2 regions of the Klebsiella sp. R445 genome follow, and region 1 is predicted to be linked to the other one. Evidence: predicted binding sites of a transcription regulator. Region 1 holds the regulator's gene; the other holds the start of a gene.
What was found. The regulator Fur, encoded in region 1, represses iron uptake genes when iron is present. The targets are predictions, from matches to a motif close to ATAATAATGAGAACNACTATCAA.
Positions count from the first base shown of each region.

Region 2: the regulator Fur is predicted to act here: its motif matches at 4,868-4,890, upstream of ACMYSN_RS24700 (TonB-dependent siderophore receptor).

Region 1 covers NZ_CP180446.1:1,649,766-1,664,846, forward strand. Annotated here, with positions in the region: gene pgm (phosphoglucomutase (alpha-D-glucose-1,6-bisphosphate-dependent)) at 1-1,457, opposite strand, end outside; gene seqA (replication initiation negative regulator SeqA) at 1,490-2,038, opposite strand; gene ybfF (esterase) at 2,222-2,995, shown strand; gene ybfE (LexA regulated protein) at 3,129-3,422, shown strand; gene fldA (flavodoxin) at 3,572-4,102, shown strand; gene fur (ferric iron uptake transcriptional regulator) at 4,395-4,847, shown strand; gene ACMYSN_RS07715 (ChiQ/YbfN family lipoprotein) at 4,921-5,253, opposite strand; gene chiP (chitoporin ChiP) at 5,301-6,704, opposite strand; gene ACMYSN_RS07725 (DUF1345 domain-containing protein) at 7,182-7,841, shown strand; gene glnS (glutamine--tRNA ligase) at 7,971-9,638, opposite strand; gene nagE (N-acetylglucosamine-specific PTS transporter subunit IIBC) at 9,817-11,838, opposite strand; gene nagB (glucosamine-6-phosphate deaminase) at 12,151-12,951, shown strand; gene nagA (N-acetylglucosamine-6-phosphate deacetylase) at 13,077-14,225, shown strand; gene nagC (N-acetylglucosamine repressor) at 14,233-15,081, shown strand, end outside.
Region 2 covers NZ_CP180446.1:5,245,001-5,260,081, forward strand. Annotated here, with positions in the region: partial or broken gene ACMYSN_RS24685 (potassium/proton antiporter) at 1-908, opposite strand, end outside; gene ldcA (LD-carboxypeptidase) at 1,000-1,914, opposite strand; gene emtA (membrane-bound lytic murein transglycosylase EmtA) at 2,010-2,621, shown strand; gene ACMYSN_RS24700 (TonB-dependent siderophore receptor) at 2,670-4,790, opposite strand; gene ACMYSN_RS24705 (alpha,alpha-trehalase) at 5,056-6,807, opposite strand; gene ACMYSN_RS24710 (alpha/beta hydrolase) at 7,028-7,921, shown strand; gene ACMYSN_RS24715 (circularly permuted type 2 ATP-grasp protein) at 8,128-9,567, shown strand; gene ACMYSN_RS24720 (alpha-E domain-containing protein) at 9,561-10,490, shown strand; gene ACMYSN_RS24725 (transglutaminase family protein) at 10,487-11,302, shown strand; gene ACMYSN_RS24730 (proteasome-type protease) at 11,321-12,061, shown strand; gene ACMYSN_RS24735 (fatty acid desaturase) at 12,279-13,265, shown strand; gene ACMYSN_RS24740 (phosphate/phosphite/phosphonate ABC transporter substrate-binding protein) at 13,255-14,046, shown strand; gene ACMYSN_RS24745 (LLM class flavin-dependent oxidoreductase) at 14,081-15,081, opposite strand, start outside.

The DNA of each region.
Region 1 (15,081 bases):
GGTGCCGCAGTCAGGCGGGCGGTGATCGGATCACCTGCCAGCTGGCTGGCGCTGACCATTTCCGGAGACAGTTTCGACAGCGCCGCTTTCTGTGCGGAAGTTGCCGATGCCTGCAGACGGTTGTAGCTCGGCGCGCCGAAGCGGGCAGCCAGTTCGTCATAGTGCTGCTGCGGGTTTTTACCGGTGACCGCGGTGATTTCAGCGGCCAGCAGGCACATGATAATCCCGTCTTTGTCGGTCGACCACGGCGTACCATCAAAGCGCAGGAACGATGCACCGGCGCTCTCTTCGCCGCCGAAGCCGAAGCTGCCGTCGAACAGACCGTCAACAAACCATTTGAAGCCAACCGGCACTTCCACCAGCTTGCGGCCCAGGTCGTTTACCACCCGGTCGATCATCGCGGAAGAGACCAGTGTTTTACCGACGGCCACATCCTGTCCCCACTGCGGACGGTGCTGGAACAGGTAGTTAATCGCCACCGCCAGATAGTGGTTCGGGTTCATCAGACCAGCCGGCGTCACGATACCGTGGCGGTCATAATCCGGATCGTTGGCAAAGGCCAGATCGAACTTATCGCGCAGTGCCAGCAGGCCCGCCATTGCACACTCAGAGGAGCAGTCCATGCGGATCGCGCCGTCTTTATCGAGGTGCATAAAGCGGAAGGTTTGATCGACATGATCGTTAACGATGGTCAGATCAAGCTTGTAGAATTCTGCGATGCGTTTCCAGTATTCGATACCGGAACCACCGAGAGGGTCGACGCCGAGCTTCAGGCCAGCTTTCTGGATTGCCGCCATATCGACGATATCCGCCAGCCCTTCGATAAACGGCTGCACCAGGTCCTGCTCTTTCACATGACCAGATGCCAGCGCCGCGTCGAGAGAGATGCGTTTGACGCCCTGCAGGCCAGCGGCCAGCAGTTCGTTGGCACGGTTCTCAACCACTTTGGTGACGTTGGTATCAGCCGGGCCGCCGTTTGGCGGATTGTATTTGATACCACCATCTTCCGGCGGGTTGTGGGACGGCGTAATCACGATGCCATCCGCCAGCGGGCCACCTTTTTTATTGTGCACCAGAATAGCGTTGGAAATGGCCGGTGTCGGGGTGAAACCGTTGTTTTCCTGCACGATAACATCAACACCGTTCGCCGCCAGCACTTCCAGTACGGAAATGAAAGCAGGCTCAGAGAGCGCGTGGGTGTCTTTACCAACGTAGCATGGACCGGTGATACCGTTCTTCGCGCGATCTTCAGCAATCGCCTGAGCGATCGCCAGAATGTGCTGCTCATTGAAGTTATGGCGAGCCGCACTGCCGCGATGGCCTGAGGTCCCGAACTTCACGGCATGCTCCGCATTGCCCACTTCCGGCTTCAGTACATAGTACTGCGCGGTCAACTGAGCGACGTTAATCAAATCACTCTGTTGTGCAGGTTGCCCCGCACGCTTATCGATTGCCATTGCCTGATCCTTCTGATGCAAGGTGAATAAAACTAGATCGTGCCGCAGACTTTCTCAATTAATTCCGCAGGGAACTGCATCGACTGCATGATGTGTTCAATCATGCTGCACTTGCGGCCGGTATTGGTATTGGTGATGACCCACCACGGCGTACCCGGAACCTGTTTCGGCTTGGTCTGGTTGCCGCTTTTCAGCAGGATCCGCGAATCTTCTGCAAAGTAGACGCGGGTACGTCCGTGCAGAGACTCGGTCGCCTCGGAAAACGCTTTATTGTCCAGAGAATAGAGCGTCGTCAGGATCAACATAAAACGGTTAACCGCACGTTTTTGTTCGGCGTACTCATCTGATAACAGCAGTTCGCGCATGGCACGGACTTTATCTTTCGCCGGGTTCGCGGGTTTAACCTCAACGACAGGAGTCGCTGACGGTGCCGGAGCCGCTTTCGCGATCGGTGCGGTAGTCTGGGAAGCGGCGGAAAATTTCAGCATGCGCCGTAAAATGTCGGATGCACTCTCACCAATATGCTGGGTGTGGCTGGCAATATAGCGATAGAGATCATCATCAACTTCAATTGTTTTCATCTTAATCCAGTGCGATATCTTATTCTGAATACAAGTTGTCAGGATTATAAGGACAAATCCTGACCGCGAATAGCGTCAAACCAGGATGGCGGTAAAACTCAGATAGCTCTGGGTCTTGCAGCCGGATGGCAGAATGTCCAACATAATACCCTAACCCGACGAAGCGAAAAAAAGAACTTTGCCATGAAATTAAATAGCCGCGCGCAATCTGCACAAAATCCGCACAATAATTCTCCTGTCATCCTCGTCCACGGCCTGTTCGGCAGTCTCGACAACCTCGGGATCCTCGCTCGCGATCTGGTCAGCGACCACGATGTTGTGCAGGTTGATATGCGAAATCATGGGCTCTCCCCTCGTTCACCAGAGATGAGCTATGCGGCGATGGCGCAGGATCTGATCGATACGCTGGACGATCGACAGATTGAGAAAGCCACGTTTATCGGTCATTCGATGGGCGGTAAAGCGGTGATGGCGCTCAGCGCCGTGGCCGCCGATCGCATTGATGGCCTGGTCGCTATCGATATTGCCCCTGTGGATTATCACGTGCGTCGCCACGACGAAATTTTTGCCGCTATTAACGCCGTCACCGAAGCCGCCGCGACCTCTCGCCAGCAGGCAGCCGCCGTGATGCGCGAACATCTGCAGGAAGAAGGGGTGATTCAGTTCCTGCTGAAATCCTTCGTCGATGGCCAGTGGCGCTTTAATGTGCCGGTGCTATGGGACCAGTACCCGCATATTGTGGGCTGGGAACCTATTCCGGCGTGGCCGCATCCGGCGCTGTTTATCCCTGGCGGGAATTCACCTTACGTCACCGATGCCTATCGTAACACCCTGCTCGCCCAGTTCCCGCAGGCGCGGGCGCATGTGATTGCCGGGGCCGGCCACTGGGTCCATGCCGAGAAACCGGAGGCCGTTTTGCGCGCAATTCGCCGCTATCTGAGCACACGACAGGCCTAACTGGCTAAAAACTGCCCGACCGCGCAGCAGAATGCCCGCGGTCGTTGGCGCAGCGGTTCGCCTGATGTATTATGGCGCGCTATCTGTGTCGGCTATAGCCCGACAACCTGTTTCCCCGAAGTCACTCAGAATCATGGCAAAAGAACAAACGGACCGTACGACATTAGATTTGTTCGCAACCGAGCGGCGCCCGGGAAGACCAAAGACCAATCCGCTTGCGCGCGATGAACAACTGCGCATCAACAAACGTAATCAGCTCAAACGCGATAAAGTTCGCGGGCTGAAGCGTGTTGAGCTAAAACTCAACGCGGAGGCAGTAGACGCACTCAATGAGCTGGCGGAAGCACGCAATATGAACCGCAGCGATTTGATCGAAGAGATACTCATGACTCAGTTGGCTGCCCTGCATCGCCAGGATAAAGCCTGAAAATCCTCAAAAAAACGCTTTCATGTAGCAGAGTGTGCAGTCGGGCGTGATTGCTGTTTCCGCGCCCGCGCCTGTTCTGCTATGATTGCCGTTATCTGCGGGCATTACGCCACTACCACATTATTAAGTTTCAAGAGGTTATTTTACTCATGGCAATCATCGGCATCTTTTTTGGCAGCGACACGGGCAACACCGAGAATATTGCAAAAATGATTCAGAAGCAGCTTGGTAAAGATGTTGCTGATGTTCACGACATTGCCAAGAGCAGCAAAGAAGATCTGGAAGCCTACGACATTCTGCTGCTCGGCATTCCTACCTGGTACTACGGTGAAGCGCAGTGCGACTGGGACGATTTCTTCCCGACGCTGGAAGAGGTCGACTTCAACGGTAAACTGGCTGCACTGTTTGGCTGCGGCGACCAGGAAGACTATGCAGAATATTTCTGTGATGCATTAGGCACCATTCGCGACATTATCGAGCCGCGCGGCGCCACTATCGTGGGTCACTGGCCGACGGCGGGCTACCATTTTGAAGCCTCTAAAGGCCTGGCGGATGACGACCACTTCGTCGGTCTGGCTATCGATGAAGATCGCCAGCCTGAATTGACCAACGAACGTGTCTCTCAGTGGGTGAAGCAGATTTCTGAAGAGCTGCACCTCGAAGAAATCAAAAACGCATAATGATAAAACGGCGTTACCTTATGGTTTCGCCGCTTTGATAGGTAAAAGCAATAAAACTAATAGCTACAAGTTTTTAACTTTTAACCACATATCTGTACAATGTCCTCTGATTCGATGAGGTCAGGTGACGCAGTTTGTAACTGGCACCTCGTTTTTAACAGCATACAAGGCACGATGCTTGCGGTTTTCATTTCAACATGGCAGTTCTATAATGAGACGCATTACATCGGGTGATTCTCTGTATTACTTCCGCTGATGGAAGTAGATCGATTAGCAACAGGACAGATTCCGCATGACTGACAACAATACCGCATTAAAGAAGGCTGGCCTGAAAGTCACACTTCCACGATTAAAAATCCTGGAAGTTTTACAGGAACCGGATAACCATCACGTCAGTGCGGAAGATTTATACAAACGCCTGATCGACATGGGTGAAGAAATTGGTCTGGCTACCGTATACCGCGTACTGAACCAGTTTGATGATGCTGGCATTGTTACCCGCCATAATTTCGAAGGCGGTAAATCTGTTTTCGAACTGACGCAGCAGCATCATCACGATCACCTTATTTGCCTCGATTGTGGCAAAGTGATCGAGTTCAGTGATGACTCTATTGAAGCGCGCCAGCGTGAAATCGCTACCCGTCACGGCATTCGTCTGACCAACCACAGCCTGTACCTGTACGGCCACTGTGCAGAAGGCGACTGCCGCGAAGATGAGCATGCACACGACGCGGTGGAAAAATAAGTTTCCCGCCGCGCAAACAGCAAAAAGCCAACCTGACGGTTGGCTTTTTTTATGCGCTGATGGCAGAAGGCTATCAGGGCTTGGTATTGTTGCTGCGGATCTCTTTCCAGATCTGGTCGCAACGCGCTTTCACGGCCTGATCGTTGCCGGTGCGGGTCGCCAGAATACACTGCTGGTAATCGAGGACACGCACGCTTTCCTGATTTGCGAACTGCTGATGCTGCTTATCTTCTTTCAGCACATCCAGCACGCTCTGGCAGGCCTGGACCTTGTCCGGGTTGCCTTCCGCGGTATTAATGCAGGCGCTGTAGGCATCTTTCAGTTTTGCATCTTCTTTCGGCGCGGGAGACTGCGTACAGGCTACCAACCCTGATGCCATTATCGCGATGAGCAACAGTTTTTTCATCATTAACCTCTCAGAGTTGCGGCAGGTTCAGGCCTGCCGCGACGGCATCAGAAAATAGTGAACGGGGCAATAACCATGAATTTCACGTCACGCTCATCCTGGAAGATGTTGCCATAACCACCGCTCCAGCTCGGGATATCGGAGTGGTTGTCGTATTGCGTGAAGTGCAGTTTGAACAACGTGCCTTTGGCGCGCCCGTCCTGGACGGTGTACATGGCATCCAGGCTGTAGGCCGACTCTTTCAGACGAGTATCCGCGTTGTAGTAAGCGTCCGGCGTAGACATTCTTCCCGGCTTAGCATCCCAGGCGTAAACGTATGATGCACCAAACGCCCAGCCCGGCATGTTCCAGTTTTTCATGTCATACATCGCGCCGAAGAACACCGCTTTTTCGCCGTTGGCGTTGAAGTCAGAGCGGTTATCCCACCACACATCAAGACGACCGTTGGACGACGCATAGGTCGGGGTCATACGCTGCAGGAAGTAACCCTGCTGGCCATCGGCTTTCACCCAGGTCCCTTCCAGACGCAGGTCGAGCACATCAGCGACCTTGTAACCGAAGGTCAATGCCTGCAGCCAGGCGGTACCGTCGTAAATATCGTTGCTGCCGCCGTTGCTGACTTTGTCACGCGTACCGTAGAACTGGTAGCTGGTGTTTAACGGCGTACCGGCAATATCAAATTTGTAGCTGGCTTTGGCAAAATACTGGTCGATATAACCTTCAGCCTGACCAAACGCCGCTTCCAGCACGAGGTCATTTTTAAAATCGTATTTGGCGCCCAGCGAGTGCAGATAATCGACTTTGGTTTTCTTGTCGTTCTGATAGAACTCATCCATTTCGATGTGCCATGGCGCTTTGTATTCGTTCGTCCACATGTAGGAGAAACTCAGCGCACCGGCGTCGCCGTAATCAAAATTGGCCCCGGCTTCAGCCCCCTGGTAAGTACCCGGCATAAAGCTCCAGTGCGGAGCCAGCAGCGTTTGCCCGGTTGGCTGGATATAACCGGCACGCGCCCATACCGGGCCATATTTAAATTTCGCCGCAGCCTTATACAGGCTGATCCCGCTCTTATCGCCAGAGTAATCTTCGTCATACGCTTTATTTCGTGAAGAGAAGGCAATTTCGTTCGGGTGTCCGCTCTCGCTGCTTTCCGCCATTTCGATGGCGGTAAAGGCCGCCACGTCAAGACCGAACATATCGGCAGCATAACCGGACTGGAAGTCGAGGTTGGCGTTCCAGGTGGAGTGAGAAAGGTTGGTTTTGTACTGATCGCCGTCGGTCACATCTTTACGGTCACGCTCACGCTGCCAGTAATAGATACCGCCGGTTAATGTGGAATCATCAATAAATCCTGCTGCGCTGGCCTGCGGGACAACGATCCAGCTCGACATCGCGGTGACGGCGGCAATAGCCAACGCCAGCGTACTACGTTTGCCACTAAACGTACGCATGTGCATATCCTCTTTGACGTTTTAAAAGCGGTGCCAAGGGCAAACCGCGAAAAAATAAATAAGACTGCTAAAAAGTGGAGCGGTAAAAATCCGCCTGACCACTATTGATAGACTATTTTTCGTGACGCGAATTATCAATCTCTTTCGCCGACCAAAGCTTAAGATTATGACAAAGCGCACATATTCCATTTCTTTTTGTTACAATATTAGGCGTCATACTTTTGTCGCTTAAGTAATTGCAAAATCAGGATAAAATAGAAAATGAAAGCGCTTACAATGGTTTTTCACGCCATAATCGCCGATAGACCAGGCGCGAAATTCAACCAGTTGCAAACAAGATTAATTCGCATCACGAAAATAACCGAACCCGCTTTCTTGAGCGTCGCTTCAGCGGGAATATTTGCCGTCCCCACCTCCCTTCGAAATTCAATGCTCTACAGTTAATCTCATCACTGTCTTATAAAAGTTATTCACACCATGCGTTTTGAGTTAACGACCTATTTTCAGGGGCGATTCTGGCTGCTGCTGGCGGTTTGCGCGGCGCTAATAAGCTATTTCTTACTGCCGCGAGGATTGGGGACGATTCAGCGCGCATTGATTAGCTGGAACGTGCTGGCGTGGCTGTATTTGCTGTTTATGTGGTTGCGAATGCTGTCAACCAAAGTCAGCGACATACCGCGTATCGCCAGACGACAGGACCAGAGCGCGACCCTGGTATTAACCCTGATGATACTCGCCTGTTCGGCCAGCATCATTACCATCCTCAGCGAGCTTTCCACCCTGAAAGCGCTGACCGGTGGCACCCGGGTACTGCACCTGGTGCTGACGGCAACCACCCTGATTGCCTCCTGGACCTTATTACCCAGCTCTTTCGCCATGCATTACGCGCACCGGTATTACCTGACCCTCAGCGATGAGGTCACCCCGATGATTTTTGCAGAAAAGCCCGACGCGCCGGGTTATTGGGATTTTCTCTACTACTCCTTCACTATCGCCGTCGCCTCGCAAACCGCAGATGTGGCTACGGGGACCACCGACATGCGTAAAATAACCCTGCTCCAGTCGGTTATCTCATTCATCTTTAATCTCATTATTCTTGGTCTATCGGTAAATGTCGGGGCCGGATTATTAAGTTAGCGACGGAAATGGCCGGCAGGATGCGCCAGGCAATGCCTGAGCGGCTATTGTCAGCAAAGAGGTCGTGACAGGTGAGATAAAAAAACGCCGCTTAGCGCGGCGTTTTTGATGGCGATATGCGACGCGGATTTATGCGCCGATTTTTGCCCAGGTATCACGTAGGCCCACGGTGCGGTTAAACACCAGATGGGTCGCGGTAGCATAACGGCTATCGAGGCAGAAATAACCTTCACGCTCGAACTGATAGGCTTTGCTGGCCTGTGCTTCCGCCAGGCTCGGCTCCGCGAAGCCGTGCTTAATCACCAGCGATTTCGGGTTCATAACCGTCAGGAAATCGTCTTCTGCGCCTGGGTTCGGCACGCTGAACAGACGATCGTAGAGACGGATTTCAACCGGCAGCGCGTGTGCTGCGCTGACCCAGTGGATCACGCCTTTCACCTTACGGCCATCGGCAGGATCTTTGCTCAGCGTATCGGCGTCGTAGGTACAGAAGATGGTGGTGATAGTCCCTTCGTCATCCTTCTCTACGCGTTCGGCTTTGATCACGTAGGCATTGCGCAGGCGCACTTCTTTGCCCAGCACCAGACGCTTGTACTGCTTGTTGGCTTCTTCACGGAAGTCGGCGCGGTCAATCCAGATCTCAGCGCTGAACGGAACGTCACGGCTGCCCATCTCCGGTTTGTTCGGATGATTCGGCATCGTCACCATTTCGCTGTCGCCCTGCGGGTAGTTTTCGATAACCAGTTTAACCGGATCGATCACCGCCATCGCACGCGGGGCGTTTTCGTTGAGATCTTCACGGATGCAGGATTCCAGCGACGCCATCTCAATGGTGTTGTCTTGCTTGGTCACGCCAATGCGCTTGCAGAACTCGCGGATGGACTCGGCGGTATAGCCACGACGACGCAGACCGGAAATAGTCGGCATACGCGGGTCGTCCCAGCCTTCAACATGTTTCTCGGTCACCAGCTGGTTCAGCTTACGCTTGGACATCACGGTGTATTCGAGATTCAGGCGCGAGAATTCATACTGACGCGGGTGAACCGGGATGCTGATGTTGTCCAGCACCCAGTCATACAGGCGACGGTTGTCCTGGAACTCCAGAGTACACAGCGAATGGGTAATGCCTTCCAGCGCATCGCTGATGCAGTGCGTAAAGTCGTACATCGGGTAGATGCACCACTTGCTGCCGGTCTGGTGGTGATCGGCGAATTTAATCCGGTACAGCACCGGATCGCGCATCACGATAAACGGCGATGCCATATCGATTTTCGCACGCAGGCAGGCTTTGCCCTCTTCAAAACCACCGGCACGCATTTTTTCAAACAGCGCCAGGTTCTCTTCCACACTGCGATCGCGATACGGGCTGTTTTTTCCCGGTGCTTTCAGCGAACCGCGGTATTCGCGAATTTCATCCGCCGACAGTTCGTCAACGTAGGCCAGGCCTTTGTTAATCAGCTCAACGGCATACTGGTGCAGTTGATCAAAATAATCAGACGAGTAGCAAACTTCCCCGGACCAGTGGAAACCTAACCACTGCACGTCGTTTTTAATCGACTCAACGTATTCGATATCTTCTTTCACCGGGTTGGTGTCATCGAAACGCAGATTGCATTGGCCTTGATAATCCTGAGCAATACCGAAGTTCAGGCAAATAGATTTTGCATGGCCAATGTGCAGATAACCGTTCGGTTCCGGTGGGAAACGCGTGTGAACGGTGGTGTGCTTACCAGTAGCCAGATCTTCATCAATGATCTGACGAATAAAGTTAGTCGGGCGGGCTTCTGCCTCACTCATCGTGGGTTCCTCAAAGCGTAAACAACGTATAACGGCACATGATCTTACAAGCAGGACGTAGTGACAACTATTAGTTACGCAAAATCGCTGTCTGAAGATGATTATGGGGTCATTTGCTGTAAAAAAAAGCGGCGGAGGTTTCCCCCCGCCGCTCAGGCATAAACTCTACTCAGGAGCCTTACTTGCCTTTAATCTCATACAGTGGCGTCTGGCCAGCGATAACCTTACCGGTCGCCAGAATCACCAGCGCGCTGTAATCGTCGCTGTTGCTGCAGACTACCGGGCTGATCATTGAGCGTGCATTGGCATTCAGGAAGTCGAGATCCATTTCCAGAATTGGCTGGCCGGCTTTGACTTCCGCACCCTCTTCTACCAGGCGTTTGAAGCCCTTGCCTTCCAGGGCGACGGTATCGATGCCCATATGGACAACAATTTCCGCGCCGTTTTCGGTTTCCAGACAGAACGCGTGGTTGGTATTGAAGATCTTAACCACTGTCCCTGCCGCTGGCGCGACCACGGTTTTATCCGTCGGTTTCACCGCCACACCGTCGCCGACAGCTTTGCTGGCGAAGGCTTCATCAGGTACCTGCTCCAGCGCCACGATATCACCGGTAATTGGCGATACCAGCGCCTCAATGGTTTTGGCATTCGCTACGGCCTGCGGTTTTGCGGCAGCCGTCGCTGCGGGTGCGCTTGCCGTGGCCGCTGCTGCGGCAACCGGACCGGTGGTCTTCATGGCGTTAGCAATTTTTTCGGCGACGAAGCCAACGATGATCTGGACGCTGGTTTTGTTCAGGCGAATCACGCCAGAAGCCCCCAGTTTTTTCGCCAGTGCTTCATTCACTAATGCGGAGTCTTTAACGTTCAGACGCAGACGGGTGATACAGGCGTCGATACCGGTCAGGTTGTCAGAACCGCCGACGGCGGCAATGTACTGACGCGCCAGACCTGCAACATCCTGCTCTTTATCACCGCTCACATTCACATCCTGACCATCTGCTTCGCTGCCGGCAACCGCCAGTTCACGACCTGGGGTCATCAGGTTGAATTTAGTGATGGTGAAGCGGAACACCACGTAGTAAATCACGAAGAACACCAGACCCTGCGGGATCAGCATGTACCAGTGAGTTGCCAGCGGGTTACGAACCCAAAGCATCATATCCACCAGACCGGCGCTGAAGCCAAAGCCTGAGATCCAATGCATGCTCGCTGCAATAAAGACAGAAAGACCAGTCAACACGGCGTGAATGAAATACAGCACCGGCGCCACGAACATGAAGGAGAATTCCAGCGGTTCGGTGATACCGGTAAAGAAGGCAGCAAATGCACCCGCCATCATAATACCCAGCACTTTCGCTTTATTCTCAGGACGCGCGCAGTGATAGATAGCCAGCGCCGCACCCGGCAGACCGAACATCATGATCGGGAAGAAGCCCGCCTGATAACGACCGGTGATACCGATTTCCGCTTTACCCGCCGCGATAGACTGTGCACCACCGAGGAAGTTAGGAATATCGTTGATACCGGCCACGTCAAACCAGAATACGGAGTTCAGCGCGTGGTGCAGACCAACCGGGATCAGCAGACGGTTGAAGAACGCATAGATACCTGCGCCCGCAGAACCGAGTTTCTGGATGTGCTCACCGAAGTTTACCAGACCGCCAAAAATGATCGGCCAGATGTACATCAGGATAAACGCGACGGCGATCATCACAAACGAGGTGAGGATTGGCACCAGACGGCGGCCGCTGAAGAACGACAACGCTTTCGGCAGTTCAACGCCGCTGAAGCGGTTGTACAGTTCGGCGGAGATAATACCGACAAGGATACCGACGAACTGGTTTTCGATTTTACCGAAAGCCGCCGGGACTTGATCCAGAGGAATCTTCTGGATCATCGACACTGCAGCAGGAGAACAAAGCGTGGTCAACACAAGGAAGCCCACAAAACCGGTCAGTGCCGCAGCACCATCTTTATCTTTGGACATACCGTAAGCCACACCAATGGCGAACAGTACGGACATGTGGTCGATGATAGCCGAACCGGATTTGATCAGCAGCGCCGCTAGAGCGTTGTCGCCACCCCAGCTAACCGGGTCAATCCAGTAACCGACACCCATTAAGATCGCTGCCGCTGGCAGCGTGGCGACCGGCACCATCAGTGCGCGACCAACCTTTTGTAAATAGCCTAGAATGCTCACTTTATTCCCCCTATTAGACCCCGTAAGGCTCGTGTAAAGCCATTTTTTTATTGTGTAACCAGGTCAGATTTTTAACTTACTGGTAAAGTGTGTTGAAAATTAATTCGTATCGCAAATTAATTACGTATTTTTTGTGACTATAATCACCAAATATCGTATTAACCCCTCCCGATGGCTGGCTAACTTCGAAAACTTATTTTATCATTCAAAAAATCAACACGGATTGACCCCGGTCGGCGTAGAGACTGCAATACTCTTAATAGTATGCTGGCGCCAATCCGCCAGGTTCTAATTTAACTATAGAGGTGAAGAATGAGACTGATCCCCCTGGTAACCGCTGAACAAGTCGGCAAATGGGCCGCTCGCCATATCGTTAATCGCATCAATGCGTTCAAACCGACAGCAGACCGTCCGTTTGTCCTTGGTCTGCCTACCGGTGGCACCCCTCTGACCGCTTACAAAGCGCTGGTTGAGATGCACAAATCAGGCCAGGTCAGCTTCAAACATGTTGTCACCTTCAACATGGACGAATACGTTGGTCTGCCGAAAGAGCATCCGGAAAGCTATCATAGCTTCATGCATCGCAACTTCTTTGATCACGTTGATATTCCGGCGGAAAACATTAACCTTCTGAATGGTAACGCGCCAGATATCGATGCAGAGTGCCGTCGTTATGAAGAAAAAATCCGCTCTTACGGCAAAATTAACCTGTTTATGGGCGGCGTGGGCAACGACGGACACATCGCGTTCAACGAACCAGCTTCTTCTCTGGCTTCTCGTACCCGCATTAAAACCCTGACCCATGACACCCGCGTGGCAAACTCCCGCTTCTTCGACGGCGACGTTGATCTGGTACCAAAATACGCCCTGACCGTTGGCGTGGGTACTCTGCTGGATGCCGAAGAAGTGATGATTCTGGTGCTGGGCCATCAGAAAGCGCTGGCGCTGCAGGCGGCGGTAGAAGGCAACGTCAACCATATGTGGACCATCACCTGTCTGCAGCTGCACCCGAAAGCGGTTGTGGTCTGCGACGAGCCGTCCACCATGGAGCTGAAAGTGAAGACGTTGAAATACTTCAATGAATTAGAAGCCGAAAACGTCAAAGGGCTGTAAGGTAGTCTGGTCCTGCGGCCCGTCCGCGGGACATTTCATTTTTTTGATGCGCCCGCTCCCCTCTCGCTACCCAGGCCTGGTCTGGAGAAGCCAGCGGCAGGAGCGTGCGTGAACCGGGGGTCGTAATGTATGCATTAACCCAAGGCCGGATTTATACCGGCCATGAAATTTTGGATGACCATGCGATTGTTATCGCTGATGGCCTTATCGAACGTATCTGTTCACTGGCTGATTTACCGTCTGGGATTGAGCAACGCTCGGTCAATGGCGCCATTCTTGCCCCCGGTTTTATCGACGTCCAGCTGAATGGCTGCGGCGGCGTGCAGTTTAACGACAGCCCTGATGCGGTCACTGTCGACACGCTGGAAATCATGCAAAAAGCCAACGAACGTTCTGGCTGCACCAGCTATCTGCCGACGCTGATCACCTCCAGCGACGAGCTGATGAAACAGGGCGTGCGCGTGATGCGCGAGTACCTGCAAAAACATCCGAACCAGGCGCTGGGCCTGCACCTCGAAGGCCCGTGGCTGAACATGGTGAAGAAAGGCACGCACAACCCGGATTATGTTCGCAAACCGGATGCGGCGCTGGTTGATTTCCTGTGTGAAAACGCCGATGTGATTACCAAAGTAACGCTTGCGCCTGAGCGCGTCGGTAGCGAAGTGATTCGCCAGCTGGTTGCGGCCGGGATCGTGGTGTCCGCCGGGCATTCCAACGCCACATTGAAAGAGGCAAAAGCAGGCTTCCGCGCTGGCATCACCTTCGCCACGCACCTGTATAATGCGATGCCGTATATTACCGGGCGTGAACCGGGCCTGGCGGGCGCGATTTTCGACGAGCCGGACGTCTACTGCGGTATTATCGTCGACGGGATGCACGTCGATTATGCTAATGTGCGAAATGCAAAACGCCTCAAAGGTGACAAGCTGTGTCTGGTCACCGATGCCACCGCCCCGGCGGGTGCAGAGATTGAGCAGTTCATTTTTGCTGGTAAAACAATATACTACCGGAATGGGCTGTGCGTGGATGAAAACGGAACCCTCAGCGGGTCTTCACTGACCATGATTGAAGGTGTCCGGAACCTCGTCGAACATTGCGGTATTGCGCTGGACGAAGTGTTGCGGATGGCAACCCTCTACCCTGCACGCGCGATTGGCGTAGAACAGCAGCTCGGCAGCATCGCACCGGGAATGGTCGCTAACCTGACCGCCTTTACCCGCGATTATAAAATCATCAAGACCATCGTTAATGGTAACGAGGTCGTCACTGAGTAAGTAAAGTATGACAGCAGGCGGACATGCTCAAATTGGTAACGTTGATCTCGTAAAACAGCTGAACAGCGCGGCCGTGTACCGGCTTATTGACCAGCACGGCCCTATCTCGCGCATTCAGATCGCGGAACAAAGCCAGCTTGCCCCTGCCAGCGTGACCAAAATCACGCGTCAACTGATTGAACGCGGACTGATCAAAGAAGTCGATCAGCAGGCCTCCACCGGAGGCCGCCGCGCCATTTCTATTATTGCGGAAACCCGTAATTTCCACGCGATCGGGGTACGTCTTGGCCGCCATGACGCCACCCTGACCCTGTACGATCTGAGCAGTAAGACGCTGGAAGAAGAACACTTCCCGCTGCCGGAGCGCACCCAGGAAACCCTGGAACATGCCCTGCTCAACATCATTGCTGCCTTTATTGAACGCTGTCAGCGCAAAATCCGCGAGCTTATCGCCATCTCGGTGATTCTTCCTGGTCTGGTTGATCCGGAAAGCGGCGTGATCCGCTACATGCCGCACATTCCGGTGGAGAACTGGGGGCTGGTCGAGGCGTTAGAAAAGCGTTTTAAAGTTACCTGCTTTGTGGGGCACGACATCCGTAGCCTGGCGCTGGCCGAACACTATTTTGGTGCAAGCCAGGACTGCGAAGACTCAATTCTGGTGCGTGTGCACCGCGGGACCGGCGCGGGGATTATCTCCAACGGTCGTATTTTTATCGGCCGTAACGGCAACGTTGGTGAAATTGGCCATATCCAGGTCGACCCGCTCGGCGAGCGCTGCCACTGCGGCAATTTCGGCTGTCTGGAAACCGTGGCGGCAAATGCTGCCATCGAGCACCGCGTGCATCACCTGCTCGAA
Region 2 (15,081 bases), 1.7 Mb from region 1:
AGCGCCGGGATGGCGATAGGCCACAGATCCGACGGGGTGAGCAGCAGCCCGAGCACCAGGAACATGGCAATCTGCGCCAGCCACGCCAGTCCGTCGAAGTTTTGCAGGATCCCATGACGGTTACGAATCGGTCGGTTCCCCAGCAGGAAGCCGCACAGATATACCGCCAGAATGCCGCTGCCGTCGAGGGTGGTGGTCACCGCAAAAATCATAATCCCGCCGCTGAGCGCCAGCAAAGGATAGAGCCCGGTCGGTAGCACGATGCGGTTTATCATCTGCAACAGCAGATAACCTCCGCCGAGGCCAATCGCAATCCCGAGGCCGAACTGCTGCACGATATGGACGGCGAACATCCAGCTCAGGCCGCTTTCATGCTGCTGAATCATCTCGATAAGCGTAATGGTCAGGAACACCGCCATCGGGTCATTGCTGCCGGATTCGATCTCCAGGGTGGAGCCGACGCGTTCGTTCAGGCCTTTGCCGCCGAGCAGCGAGAATACCGCCGCCGCATCGGTGGAGCCGACAATCGCGCCGATCAGCAAGCCTTCGATAAGATCGAGATGGAACAGCCAGGCGGCCATTAGCCCGGTCAGGCAGGAGGTGATCAGGACGCCGACGGTCGCCAGCGAGAGCGCGGGCCAAAGGGCAACGCGAAAAGAGCTGGCCTGGGTGCGCATACCGCCGTCAAGCAGGATCACCGCCAGCGCCAGGTTACTCACCATGTACGCGAAAGGGTAATTGTCAAAAGGGATGCCGCCGATACCGTCAACCCCGGCCAGCATACCAATGGCAAGGAAGATAACCAGAATCGGGATGCCCAGGCGCGAAGAAAAGGAACTCAATAAAATGCTACAGGTTACTAATACAGAACCCAGAATAAACAGGCTAATGATCGCACCGGCGTCCAATGTTGACGTACTCCTTACTGCGTGAATTTTTTAGACAATGAGGCTCAGTTTACCAACCCTCGGAGTATCCTGAAATGTGTAACAGAAGATTTTATTCTGTTAGCACCGGATGCCCGCTGAGCGTTAAGGTGGTGGTGATGTCGCGATGCACCAGCCGCGCGTTTGCGCCAAGCGGCAGAGTGACGGTTCGCTGTTCGTGGCCGAAATCCAGCCCGCTAATCACCGGGATATCCAGTTGCGTGCGCAGATAGTCGTAGACCGCCGGCAGGTCATAACCGGCGTCGTAATCGTTCGGGTTCGCGCCGCTGAAACTGCCGAGGATCAGCGCCCGCTGGCGGGCGAGAACGCCGCTGTGCAGCAGTTGCAGCAGCATGCGCTCGACGCGGAACGGATGCTCGTTAATATCTTCCAGCACCAGAATGCCGTCGCTAATCTGCGGCATCCACGGGGTGCCCATCAGCGACGTGAGCATCGCCAGGTTGCCGCCCCACAGGGTGCCTTCGACATCACAGGGCTGGCCATCGCCCGGCCATTCAAGGGTAAATTCCGGGCTGCGCAGCGCCTGCCAGAAATGGTGCCATGTAAACGCGTTCATCGTTTCCGCACCAAAGTTACCTGCCAGCATCGGACCGCTGAAGGTGATTATGCTACCCTTTGCCAGCAGGCCCATTTGAATCGCTGTGAAATCACTGTGGCCACAGATTAAAAGCGGATTTTCCCGCTGGCGTGCGGCCAGGGCCTGCCAGTCGATATCCGGCAGCAGGCGGCTGGCACCGTAGCCGCCGCGCACTGGCATCACGATGCGGTTACGGCCTTCGAGGGTAGCCAACTGGTTAATATCGTTCAGGCGCTCATGTTCAGTTCCGGCAAAGCGCTGTTGCCGACGGGGGATGACCTCCTGGTGCATCACCTGATGTCCGGCCTCCTGCAGACGTTCAACGCCGCGGAGCGCCGCCTCCTGGTTAATGCAGTAGCCTGAAGGGGCAACCAGATAAAACTGAGACATGACAATTCCTTGCTAAGAATGAAAGGGTTATCATGCCGCCTGGAGGGATTATTGTCATCTCCAGACGGCAAACTTCAGCCAATAAGGATAGATGTGTGAAATTGAGATGGTGTGTTTTTTTGATGGTATTGTTGGCCGGTTGTAGCTCGAAAAAGGATTATCGTAACCCGCCGTGGAACGCTGAAGTTCCGGTCAAGCGGGCGATGCAGTGGATGCCGATCAGTGAAAAAGCCGGTGCGGCGTGGGGAGTTGACCCGCAGCTGGTGACGGCGATTATCGCCATTGAATCCGGCGGTAACCCAACGGTGGTCAGTAAATCCGGCGCGGTAGGCCTGATGCAGCTGAAGCCTTCAACATCGGGTCGCGACGTTTACCAACGTATGGGCTGGCGGGGTGAGCCGTCGGTGAGCGAGCTGAAAAATCCCGAACGCAATATCTCGATGGGGACCGCTTACCTGAGCATCCTCGAAAACGGCCCGCTTGCCGGGATCAAAGACCCGCAGGTGATGCGCTATGCGGTAGTCGTTTCCTATGCCAACGGCGCCGGGGCGCTGCTGCGCACGTTCTCTTCGAATCGCCAGGATGCGATTGATGAGATCAACGATATGGATGCCGATGAGTTCTTTGAACACGTGGCGAAAAAGCATCCGGCACCACAGGCCCCCCGCTATATCTGGAAGCTGCAGCAGGCGCTGGACGCCATGTAGCCATCTGGAGCAGGCCCCCGGCTGGTACCTGACCACCGGGGGCGTTTATCAGAAGTCGTAGCCGACGGTGGCGGTGATGCTACGCTCGGCGCCCCAGTAGCAGTTGCCGGTGCCGTAGCAGCCGGAGACATACTCCCGGTCGCTGAGGTTGTTGGCATTGACCTGAACAAAAGCCCCTTTCAACGACGGTGACCAGACGCCGAGATCGGCGCGGACCATCGCATCCAGCAGCGTTACCGACGGCAGACGCTCGGTGTTGGCATCATCAGCCCACTGTTTACCAATATAGCGCACGCCAGCTCCCGCGCTGATCCCGGCCGGGAACTGATAACGAGCCCAGAATGAAGCCATCTGATCCGGCGTGAGCTGCGGCGTATTGTCGTTGGTACCATCTTTGGTGTCCTGGAAGCGCAGGCGGTTCCAGGTGTAGGAGGCCAGGGTGCTCAGCTCAGGCGTAATCTGGTTATGCATCTCCAGCTCGACCCCTTGCGAGTGAACTTTGCCGGCGGGAATAAAGGTGGCGGTGGCGATATTCGGATCGCGGGTAGCCACGTCTTTCTGGGTTAAATCATAGATGGCGATACTGTACATATCGCGGGTCCCCGGCGGCTGGAATTTCAGCCCCGCTTCCAGCTGTTCGGCGGTGGTCGGTTTCAGCAGCGTTCCGTCGGCGCCCGGCAACATCGCAGGCGTAATGGCCTGGCTGTAGCTCAGGTACGGCGAGAGGCCGTTTTCCAGGGCATACAGCAACGACGCGCGACCGCTGATATGATCATCGGAACGGCGGCTGGAGGTGCCGAAGGTATCGCTGACCTGCTGCGACACGATGCGGTCGTAACGGCCGGAAACATCGAGATGCCAGCGATCCCACACCATTTCATCCTGCAGATATATCCCGGTCTGATAGTAGCGACGATTATTGTTATCGCTGTAGGTCACGGTGTGCCCGGTTTGCGCGGTATAGCCGCTAAATGGATCGAGCGGCGAGGCGCTACCGGCACCGGTCCACAGGTCGTTGCGGAAGCGGTGATATTCCGCACCGAGGATCAGCGTATGGGCCAGTTCACCGGTGGTGAAGTCGGCACGCAGGCGGTTGTCGGTGGACCACGCATCCAGCGAGCCGCGAGAGCCGCTGTAGCCGCGCGCCAGCATATCGCTGTCGCCAACCCAGCCAACCTGGTAGACCTGATCGAGGGAGACGTTGGTATGGGTGTAGCTTCCGGCGGAGTAGGCCGACCAGGTATCGTCGAACTGATGGGTAAACTCGTAGCTGTAGATCTGCTCGCGACGCTGATAACCGTCGGACGGATCGCCTTCATTGGTACTGGTGGAGAGCTTGCGCCCGTTGTGCGCGTAGCGGGTGCCGTCCAGCGGCAGCGAGCCGTGGTAGCCACCCGACGGATCTTTTTGCAGGTAAGCGCGCAGTAACAACGAGGTGTCGGCATCCGGCTGCCAGAGCAGGGACGGAGAGATGGCATAACGCTCTTCACGGGTATTGTCGTACTGGGTGTCGCTGTTGCGCGTCATCCCGATGATCCGGTAAGCCCACTGGTCGTTAATGGCATCGGTATAATCGAAGGCGGCCCCTTTGGTGTTTTGCGTCCCGCCGCTCAGGCGGAAATGGCCTTCGGAAGTAAACTGTGGGCGTTTCGAGGTCAGGTTAACCACGCCGCCGGGCACGCTCTGGCCATACAGCGCCGAAGAGGGGCCTCTGATCACGTCAACCCGCTCGATAAACCACGGGTCAATCTGCAGGACGTTGTGGCTCCCGCCATCGCTCATCAGGCGCATGCCGTCGAGGAACAGGTTATCCACGTCGCCGCCGTGATAGCCGCGCAATGACACCGTATCAAAACGGGTCGCGCCGCCGCCAAAGCTGGAGTACACGCCTGGGGTATATTCCAGCGCCTGGCTGATGGTGTTGGCCCCCTGGTCATCCATCTGCTGGCGGGTGATCACCGAGACCGACTGCGCGGTGGTGATTAACGGCTGGTCGGTTTTGGTGGCCCCGGCGGAGGTTTTCGCGCTATAGCCCTCGGTGGGAGCGGTGGCGGAGTCAACGGGTTGCGCGGTGACGACCACTGTCTCTTCCGCCAGGCTGGCGAGAGGGAAAGCGGCGGCCAGGGCGCACAGGAGCGCGGAGCGTTTAAAGGTAGTGCGGGCGATCATGGCATAATCCTGAGTAACCGCAGCCTGGTACTCCTGTACGCCGCTACGGAAAAGGCGAAAGTGTCTTCTTTCGTAAAAAAGTAATGCGAATTATTATTGTTACTCTTTGCGTTATCAAGTGATGATTGCGTAGCGTGACAATCAAAACCCATGAAAAGGTTACTGTTTACTGAGTACATCTGGGACAGCGCGGGGCGTGCGGGGCAGTCGACGGGATGACTGGCTACCAGATCTGGTAGCCAGGGTGAACGAAGACCAGGGGGATTTACGGCGCTGTTTTTGCTGCCGGAGCCGCTAGCGCATCGTTGGCGGCAGGTGCGGTGGTGGGGGACGTGCTGGTGGCAGTGGCCGGTTGGGCTGTACTGGCGACCGGGCGCGTGGCCGGTAGCGAGTCACAAGGTTTGTCCTGCGGGCAGACCAGATCCAACATTTTCAGCGTCACGCCGTTGGTCCAGCCGAAGCCGTCCTGCAGCGGATATTCTCCGCCGCCTCCGCCGGTACCCGTCGAGCTGACATCATACTTTTCAACCAATTTTTGCTGGCTGTTATAAGTGTGCTGGACGTTGCTGAGGAAGCGCCAACTGACCTCGAGGGCGACCTTTTTCTGACCGTAGTTCTGCAACCCTTCTGCGGCCACCCACTGCAGCGGCGCCCAGCCGTTGGGAGCATCCCATTGCTGGCCGCTGTTGACGGTGGTGGTGGTTAAACCGCCGGGTTTCAGCAGCTGCGATTCGGCGGCAGCGGCCACCTTCGCGGCCCGCTCGCTGGAGGCGGCATTGACGTACAGCGGGAACAGGGCGGCGGCGGTCAGCTGGTTTCTGACCTTATGGGTCTTGAGATCGTAATCGGCGTACCAGCCTGCCTTATCGTTCCACAGATATTTCTCCAGCGCCTTCTGACGGGCGTTGGCCTGGGCGTCATACTGCGTCGCTTTGGCGTTATCCCCGGCCGCTTTGCTGGCCCGGGAGAGCACCTTCTCCATGTGGAACATCAGGGCGTTCAGGTCCACCGGCACGATGCTGGTGGTGCGAATGGTACCCAGCTGCTGGGGGTTATCCATCCAGCGCGAGCTAAAATCCCAGCCCGAGGCGGCGGCGGAACGCAGGTCACGATAGATCTCGGTGGCCGGGCGATTAGGGTTGTTCTTCGCGGTGGTCACATCATCAAGCCAGGATTCCGGGCGCGGGGTATCATTATCGTCCCAGTAGCGGTTCAGCAACGCGCCATCTTCCATGCGCACTACCCGCTGGTTGGCTTTCCCCGGCTCAAGCGTATCGGCGCCTTTCATCCAATACTGGTACTCTTTTTCCATCTGCGGCAGGAAAGTTTTTAGCGCCTGATCGCCCTCGTGGCTGGCGAGCAGCTCCACCATAAACGGGAAGAACGGCGGCTGCGAGCGGCTCAGATAGTAGCTACGGTTGCCGTTGGGGATATGCCCCCAGGTGTCAATTTCAGAGGCGAAATTCGCCACCATATCGGCGACTTTATCCCAGTGGCCGCTCTCCGCCAGGCCCAGCATGGTGAAGTAGCTATCCCAGTAATAAACCTCGCGGAAACGCCCGCCGGGAACCACGTATGGTTTGGGCAGCGGCAGCAAAGAATCCCACTTCTCGACCTCAACGGTACTGCGGGTCAGCACCGGCCACAGGCCGTTAATATGCTGACGCAGCGTCTGGCCTTTCGGCGGCACATACTGGTCATTCTCTCGCGGCAGGGTGAAATTGAGCTCGACGAAATGGCGCAGGTCGAAGCTGGTCTGGCTTTTTTGCATCCGATAATCGGCGAGGATCATCAGCGGGTCGCTATTGGGGATGGCGTCGGCAAAGGTTTTTTGATCGGCGAAGAGCCGGGCGCTTTGCACATCGTTGAACAGCGGTCCGAGCAGAATATCCGGGGATTGCGGCGCGGGGTGATTTTCCAGGGCCTGGGCGCTCAGCGTCGATAGCGCAAACAGCGCGCCTCCCAGCGCTAAAGCGTAGGGCAGCGTAGGGGGGCGACGTGAAACCTGACTCGTCATGGGGCGTTCTCCTTATTATTTCAGACGGTCTTACCACTGCGTTTGACCATCAGAAAACCTTAGACGAAGATCCGTCGTCCGGGGTGTTGCAGATAACATTTTGCGTGAAAACAGATAATTTACCTGCCATTCCCCGCAGGCTGGCGACATGACAAAACAAAAAACCTATGCTGATCGGCAGCTAATGTTGGCCGGAATTTGCCGGGTGAGGAGGGTGCAGGTGAATCGACGTCATTTTCTGCTGCTGGGGGCCGCGTCGCTGCTGGCGGGCCGAGCGGCTCAGGCCCTTGATGCTCCGCAGCAGCGATTAAATCTCTGGCCGGGAGAACCGCCGGGCGGCGGCGGCCCTTCCGGCGGGCCAGTGCTATCGGCAAGCGGCGCCCTCAGCCAGGTTGCCGTACCGCAGCTGTCGGTCTGGCAACCGGCGACAGCCCGTAGGCACGGCGTACTAGTTGCCGCCGGGGGCGGGTATCGCCATATCGAACTGGCGAAAGAGGCCTGGCCTGCCGCACGCTGGCTGACGTCGCGCGGCTATACCGCCTATGTGCTGAGCTACCGTCTGCCTGAGGAAGGCTGGCGGGCCGGGGCGCTGGCACCATTACAGGACGCCCAGCGGGCGCTGCGTCTGATCCGTCAGCGCGAGCAACGAGTCAGCCTGCTGGGGTTTTCCGCAGGCGGACATCTGCTGGGCATGGCCGCCTGCCGCGCTGCTTTTGCGGCGTACCCGGCGATAGATGCCCTCGATACGCAGCCCGCCCGCGCCGACGGCGCGGCGCTGATCTACCCGATCATTTCCCTGCTGCCGCCCTACAGCCATACTGCGACGCACCGGATCCTCGCCGGGCCGCATGCCTCCGAGGCGGTTGACCGCGCCTGGTCGGTACAGAGCTATGTGAATGCGCATACCCCGCCTTGTTTTCTGGTTCAGGCCGAAGACGATCCGGTGTCCGATCCGCATAACACGCTGATCATGGCCGACGCCTGTTGCCAGCATCAGGTACCGGTCAGCCTCTATCGGTATCCTCACGGCGGGCACGGCTTTGCCATGGGGCGTGCCGGTACTCAGACCGTAGAGTGGCCGGAGCACTATGCACAATGGCTGAAGGGGCGATAACCGGCATGGCGCAAACGGCCAGTTTTTTGCCTCATGGTGGTGCAAAAGGGGCCTGGATCCAGCCCGCGAGCTGGTGGTTTTTTGCACAGTTTCGCGGCACCTTCAGGAGGCATTGCACGCCGATCTCGCGACCCGCTACCTGGCATAATAAATGCTTATCTCTTACCGGGGTTACCCCAAAGTGAGTATAACCGGAGGAGACGGCCATGATAAAAATAACGCTTCCTGACGGGCATTATTATGATGAGATGCTTACCGCGCAGGGACAGCAGCGTCAGCACTATAACGCTTGGTGGCAATGGTTCCACAGCACAGATCAATTCTCTATCCGGCAAAAGAAACAGCAGGCGGAACTGCTTTTTCACCGTATCGGCATCACCTTTAACGTCTATGGGGAAGATGAGGGCACCGAGCGCTTAATTCCGTTCGATAGCGTACCGCGCATTATTCCCGCCGCAGAGTGGAAGAGAATCGATCGCGGGATCCGCCAGCGGGTCAAAGCGCTCAACGCTTTTTTATACGATATCTATCATGAGCAGAATATCCTGCGCGCCGGGCTAATCCCGGCGGAGCAGGTGCTGGCCAATGAGCAATATCAGCCCTGCATGCAGGGCATCGACCTGCCCAATAATACCTATGCGCACATCACCGGCGTCGATATGGTGCGCGACAGCGACGGCCAGTATTACGTGCTGGAGGATAACCTGCGGACCCCGTCAGGGGTGTCGTATATGCTGGAAAACCGCAAGATGATGATGCGTCTCTACCCGGAGATGTTCGAAAATCACCATATTGCGCCGGTGGAACGCTATCCGGGCTATCTGCTGCAGACATTGCGTGAAAGCTCTCCGGTCGACGATCCCTGCGTGGTGGTGATGACGCCGGGACGTTTCAACAGCGCCTATTTCGAACACAGCTTCCTGGCTCAGCAGATGGGGGTTGAGCTGGTGGAGAGCGCCGATCTGTTTATTAAATCGGGCGCCGTCTATATGCGGACCACCGAAGGGCCGCGTCGGGTGGATGTGATTTACCGGCGTATCGACGATGCCTATCTCGACCCGCTGGCCTTCCGTGCCGATTCGATGCTCGGGGTGCCGGGGCTGCTGTCGGTGTACCGCGCCGGTGGTGTGGTGCTGGCCAATGCCATCGGCACCGGGGTGGCGGACGACAAGTCTATCTATCCTTTTGTGCCGGAGATGATCCGCTTTTATCTCGGCGAGCAGCCAATCCTCAACAATATTCCGACCTGGCAGTGCCGCAAGCCGGAGGATCTCCAGTACGTGCTCGGCAATCTGGAGACCATGGTGGTCAAGGAAGTGCATGGCGCCGGGGGCTACGGCATGCTGGTGGGGCCGCGCTCAACCAAAGAGGAGCGCGAGGCGTTTCGCCAGCGTCTGCTCGCCAACCCGGCCAACTATATCGGACAGGATACCCTCGCGTTATCGACCTGCCCGACCTTCGTGGAAGACGGCCTGGCGCCGCGACACATTGATTTACGTCCCTATGTGCTCTCCGGTCATGAGATCCGCCTGGTGCCCGGCGGCCTGACGCGGGTGGCGCTCACGGAAGGCTCGCTGGTGGTGAACTCATCGCAGGGCGGCGGCACCAAAGATACCTGGGTAATGGAGGATGACGAATCATGCTGAGCCGGACTGCGAGTGAACTTTTTTGGATGGCGCGCTATCTGGAACGTGCGGAAAGCTATGCCCGGGTGCTGGACGTGACCTGGAAGTTGTCGATGATCCCGCGCCACAGCCAGCAGTCCAGGGACCTGGCGTTGCCGCTGAATTTATCCTCAACCCATGAGCTGTTTCAGGCTCGGCATGCGCGTTTTACCATGAGCAATTTGCTCAATTTCTTCGCCCTCGATGGCAACAACCCGTGCAGCATTTACAGCTGCGTGGAGATGGCCTGGAACAATGCCCACGCGGTGCGCGGCAGCCTGTCAGCGGAGGTCTGGGAGTGCATCAACGCCACCCGCATTGAACTGCGTAAGCTACGCCAGCAGGGGATTAGCGAGCTGGGCCCCGACGGCTTTTTCGAATGGGTCAAAGAGCGGGTGCACCTGTTTCGCGGGGCGGTTATCGGCACGCTGCTGCGCAACGATGCGCTGAGCTTTATCGGCATCGGCACGTTAATCGAACGGGCCTATTCCACGACGCAGCTGCTGTTGATTAAGGACCAGCAGCTGAACAGCGACCCGGATTCGGTGCGCGAATACTATCGTCTGGATACGCTGCTGAGCGCGGTCAGCGCCCGGGAAGCCTACAACAGTATTTATCGCCAGCCGGTCAGCCGGGAAACGGTGATGGAGCTGCTGATCCTGCGCAATGACGTGCCGCGATCGCTTCGGGCCTGTATCTCTGACCTGATTGGTCAACTGGAGCATATTGCCAACGATCGCTCCCATCTGCCGCTGCGCCTGGCGCATCAGCTGAATGTCGATCTGCGTTTCAGCACCCGCGACGATCTGGCGAGCGCGGATATCCAAAGTTATCTTAACGGGCTGCTGGCGCGCATTAACGCCCTGTCCGACAGCATCAGACAAACGTATCTGGAGGCGCTATGAAACTGGTCATCGATCACCTGACCCGCTATGGCTATGATGAAGAAGTGAAGTTTTCGACCCAGTATCTGCGCCTGACGCCGCGCAGCACCGGGCGGCAAACCGTGAGCTCATGGACGCTGACGCTTCCGGATGGCTCAGCGATAACCACCACCGATACCTGGGGCAATGTTCTGCATGTGTTAACCCTCGACAACCCGCATAAGGAGATTGCGATCCGCGCCAGCGGTGTGGTGGATATCGCTGAGGACGAGGAAGAGAACGAGATCCTGGAGGCAGAGTTGCTCTCGCCGCTGGTCTTTTTGCGCAGCACGCCGCTGACGCGCGCCGACGAGCAGATCCGTGAATTTGCCCTGCGCCTGTATCGTGGCGACGATCCGGAGGAGAGCCTGAATCAGCTGATGGCCGAGCTGCAGCTGAGAATGCCTTACTCTCCGGGTTCCACCCAGGTGCAGGACAGCGCCGCCGATGCCTTTGCGCGTGCCAAAGGGGTCTGCCAGGATCATACCCATGTGTTCCTCGCCTGCTGCCGGGCGCTGGAGATCCCAGCGCGCTACGTCAGCGGCTACGTCTACAGCGATAATGCCCAGCACGTCGCGATGCACGCGTGGGCGGAAGTGTGGTTGAACGGGCGCTGGAAATCCTTTGATATCACCAACAACACCCGCCATCTGAACCAGCATTTGCGTCTGGCGACCGGGCTGGACTATCTCGATGCCTGCCCGGTACGCGGAACCCGGCTGGGCGGCGGCGGGGAAATTATGTTAACCAATGCTGAAGTGCGCGAACATTCGCAACAGGCGCAGCAGCAATAAGGGCAGGAACAAACGACGATGACCTACTGTGTGGCCATGTGTTTAGAAGACGGGCTGGTTTTTGCCTCCGACTCCCGCACCAACGCGGGGGTGGACCATATCGCGACCTTTAAAAAGCTCCATGTTTTTGCCAAAGACGGTGAACGGGTGATGGTGCTGCAATCCGCCGGCAATCTGGCTACTACCCAGAGCGTGATAAGCCTGCTGACGACGCGAATGGCGACGCAGCAGGAACCGCATCTGATGCAGGTCAGCTCACTGTATGATGCGGCGATGCTGATTGGTAAAACTTTGCAGGAGGTGATTCAGCGAGACAGCAGCAACCAGCAGAACTGCGGCAACACCAACTTCAACTGCAATCTGCTGCTGGGCGGGCAGATTGCCGGTGAAACCCATCGTCTGTTCCATATTTACCCGGAAGGCAACTTTATCGAAGCGTCGAGCGATACGCCTTATTTCCAGATTGGCGAAAGCAAGTACGGCAAACCGATCATCGATCGGGTATTAAGCCGCGAGACATCGCTGGAGCAGGCGATGTGCTGCGCCCTGATTTCGATTGACTCTACGCTGCGCAGTAATCTCTCCGTCGGGCTGCCGCTGGACACGCTGCTGTACCGCAGCGACAGCCTTAGCAGTGGCGAGCAGCACCGCATCACCGACAACGATCCCTACTTCAATACCATCCGCAAAGCGTGGTCCGAAGGGCTGCAACACACCTTCCTGACACTGCCGCCGTTTGGGGCCGGCAATCAGCAGTAGGGCGGCCGGTGGCTGATACCACGGTGGCCGATGCCAGCGCGGTATCGGTCGCGGCGCGGGCGTTATCTGCTGATGACATATTTTGCCTGATAAACGTCGCGCTCAGCGTCTGATATTCCGTTTCTGCAAAAGCTAAGTGATTTAAATACTTTGTTTTTTTCTTTCATTTCTCACATCGTCGGGAGGTCAACGTCACGCGCAAAGAGTCCCGGTAGTCATGACAAAAAAATCGTCGATGTATCTGCATCCACAGCAACGTGCGCTTCTCCGTCAGCTGTCCCGTCGCTGGCTATGGCGCAGTGAATTACCCACCTGGTTATTAATTATTGTGGTCTACGGCGGCTGGTTTATGACGCTGGCGTACTGGCAGACGCTGGGGATTATCCCGGCGACGGTGCTGCTGATCTGGTTTACCGCCTGGTATATGTCGTTGCAGCATGAGCTGATTCACGGCCACCCCACCAACCGGGCGTGGTGTAACCAGCTGCTGGGCACGCTACCGCTGGCGGTGTGGTATCCCTACGGCCTTTATCGGGATTCCCATCTGGCGCACCATCATAACGAGCGTCTGACGTTGCCGGTGGATGACCCTGAATCCTACTATTTTACCGACGAGAGCTGGCGGCGTTTCTCGCCCTGGCAGCGTAAGGTGATTCATCTGCGCAATACCTTTATCGGCCGGCTGCTGCTGGCCCCGCTGCTGGATATCGGGCAGACGCTCGCCAGCGCGGTGAAGGCGTTTCGCTATCGGCAGGGCAAGGCGATGGCGATGTGGCTGATTCACCTCGGCCTGCTGGCCGGGCTGCTGGTGTGGATCGCGCACTGTGGTTTTTCACCGCTCTATTATGTGGTTGCGGTCAGTTATCCGGCGCTGGCACTGACCAAAATTCGTTCCTTCTTTGAGCACCGGGCCGCAGACGACCCGCTGGCCCGGTCGGTCATCAATGAGGCCGGACTGGTGTGGCGGGTGCTGTTTCTTAATCTGAACTACCACGCGGTACATCATGATCTGCCCGGCGTTCCGTGGTACGGCCTGAGAAAAATCTACCTGCTTGAACGCGAGCGCTACCAGCAGCGTAATCACGGATTTCTGGTGCGTGGCTATGGGGAATGGTTGCGCGCTTTTCTCTTCAAGGCGGTGGATGTCAACGCCCATCCCGGCGTCAAAAGCGTCAAGCCGGACGGAGAGCATGATGCGCCATAATGTCGATTTACCGATGTACGCCATTCACCCTCAGGAGAATCAGGCAGTAGAGGCTGCGGTACAAGAACTCCTGCAGGCCCGGGGGATTGCCGCGAGCCTGCCGTCAATCGCCACGGATTTACTCTCCCACTGGCGTCAACCGGATCTGTTGCTGAGTCAGACTTGTGGCTACCCGCTCGTGACTTTGCTGCCCGACGTACAGACGGTAGGGTGCTTTCACTATGGGGCCCCCGGTTGCGAAGGGATCGAATATCGCAGCCTGCTGGTGACGCGTGCGGCAAATAGCCCACGGCAACTGGCCGATTTTCACGGACTGCGGGCCGTCTGTAATTCGCCCGATTCGCAGTCTGGCTACAATGTGCTGCGAAAGATGATCGCGCCGCTTGCCCGCAACGGACATTTTTTTGGCGAAGTCATTTTCAGCGGCAGTCACCGACAGTCACTTATCGATTTACAGCAAGGCGTGGGGGATATTGCCGCCATTGATTGCATCAGTTGGGCGCTGCTGGCCCGCCATGAACCTGCGGTGCTGGAGGGGTTGCGCGTCATTGACCGAAGCCCACTGGCGCCAGGGCTACCGCTTATCACCGGGCCGCAAACGTCAGCGGAGACTCTGGCGGGCTTGAGAGCGGCGTTGCAACAGTTGGTCAGCGACCCACAGTATCGTGAACGTTGCGACGCGCAGTTTATCTGTGGGTTTAGCCCGCTGACCCGGGCACCCTATAAGCGGCTGCTGGCATGGCGGGAAGAGGCGCAACTGCAAGGGGTAAGCCAATTGTAAGTGACCGGAGAAGCGGGCTTCTCCGGGGCGAGTATTAGCGTGGATCTGCCGGTGGAGGGTGATGGGTAAAGCGGTTTTCCGCTGGCGGTAAGCCCAGCTTTTCCCGCAGCGTACCCGGCGGATAGCTCGTTCTCATGACGCCGTTGCGTTGAAGAATCGGCACGACCAGCTCGACAAAACGGTCGAAATCACCCGGTAGTAACGGGAACATCAGATTAAACCCATCGGCAGCACCGGCGCGCCAGGTCTCGGTCAGCGCGCTGGCGACTTCCTCCGCGCTGCCAATCAGCAGCCAGCTATCGGAACTTTGCAGCAGTAAACGACCCAGTTGCAGGATGGTCAGCGACGGATCATAATGGCGGATCAGCCGCAGTGCGGTACGGATCCCGTCGAAAGTCTCTTCGTCCGGCAGTGGCGGCAGCGGTTGGTCGACCGCATAGTCTGAGAGATCCATTCGCAGGTATGAAGAGAGCAGATCGATAGCCATCCGGTCGCTCATCAGACGGTTATTAAGCTGTTGTCGCTCCGTTTTTTCCGCCTCAGAATTCACCACTACCGGCAGCACGCCAGCGATGATCTTAAAATGGGCCGGGTCACGTCCCTTGGCCCGCAACCGTTGATTCATCTCCTCGCGATAGCTCAGCCCCTCCTCGATGGACTGAATAAACACGAAGTGCATATCTGACCACGTTGCCGCCAGATCTTTCCCCGCTTCTGATGAGCCTGCCTGCACCAACACCGGATGGCCCTGCGGCGGACGCGGCAGATTTAGCGGTCCGCGAACGGTAAAATACTCACCGCGATGATCGAGGTGATGCACTTTCTGTTTATCGGCAAACAGGCCGCTCGCTTTGTCGTACAGCACCGCATCCTGTTCCCATGAGTCCCAAAGCCGGGTGACGACATCAATAAATTCACCGGCTCGTCGATAACGGTTGCCGTGCTGTGGCAACTGGTCGAGGCCGAAGTTGGCGGCTTCTTCCTCCAGCCACGAGGTCACGATGTTCCAGCTCGCCCGGCCGTTGCTCAGAAAAT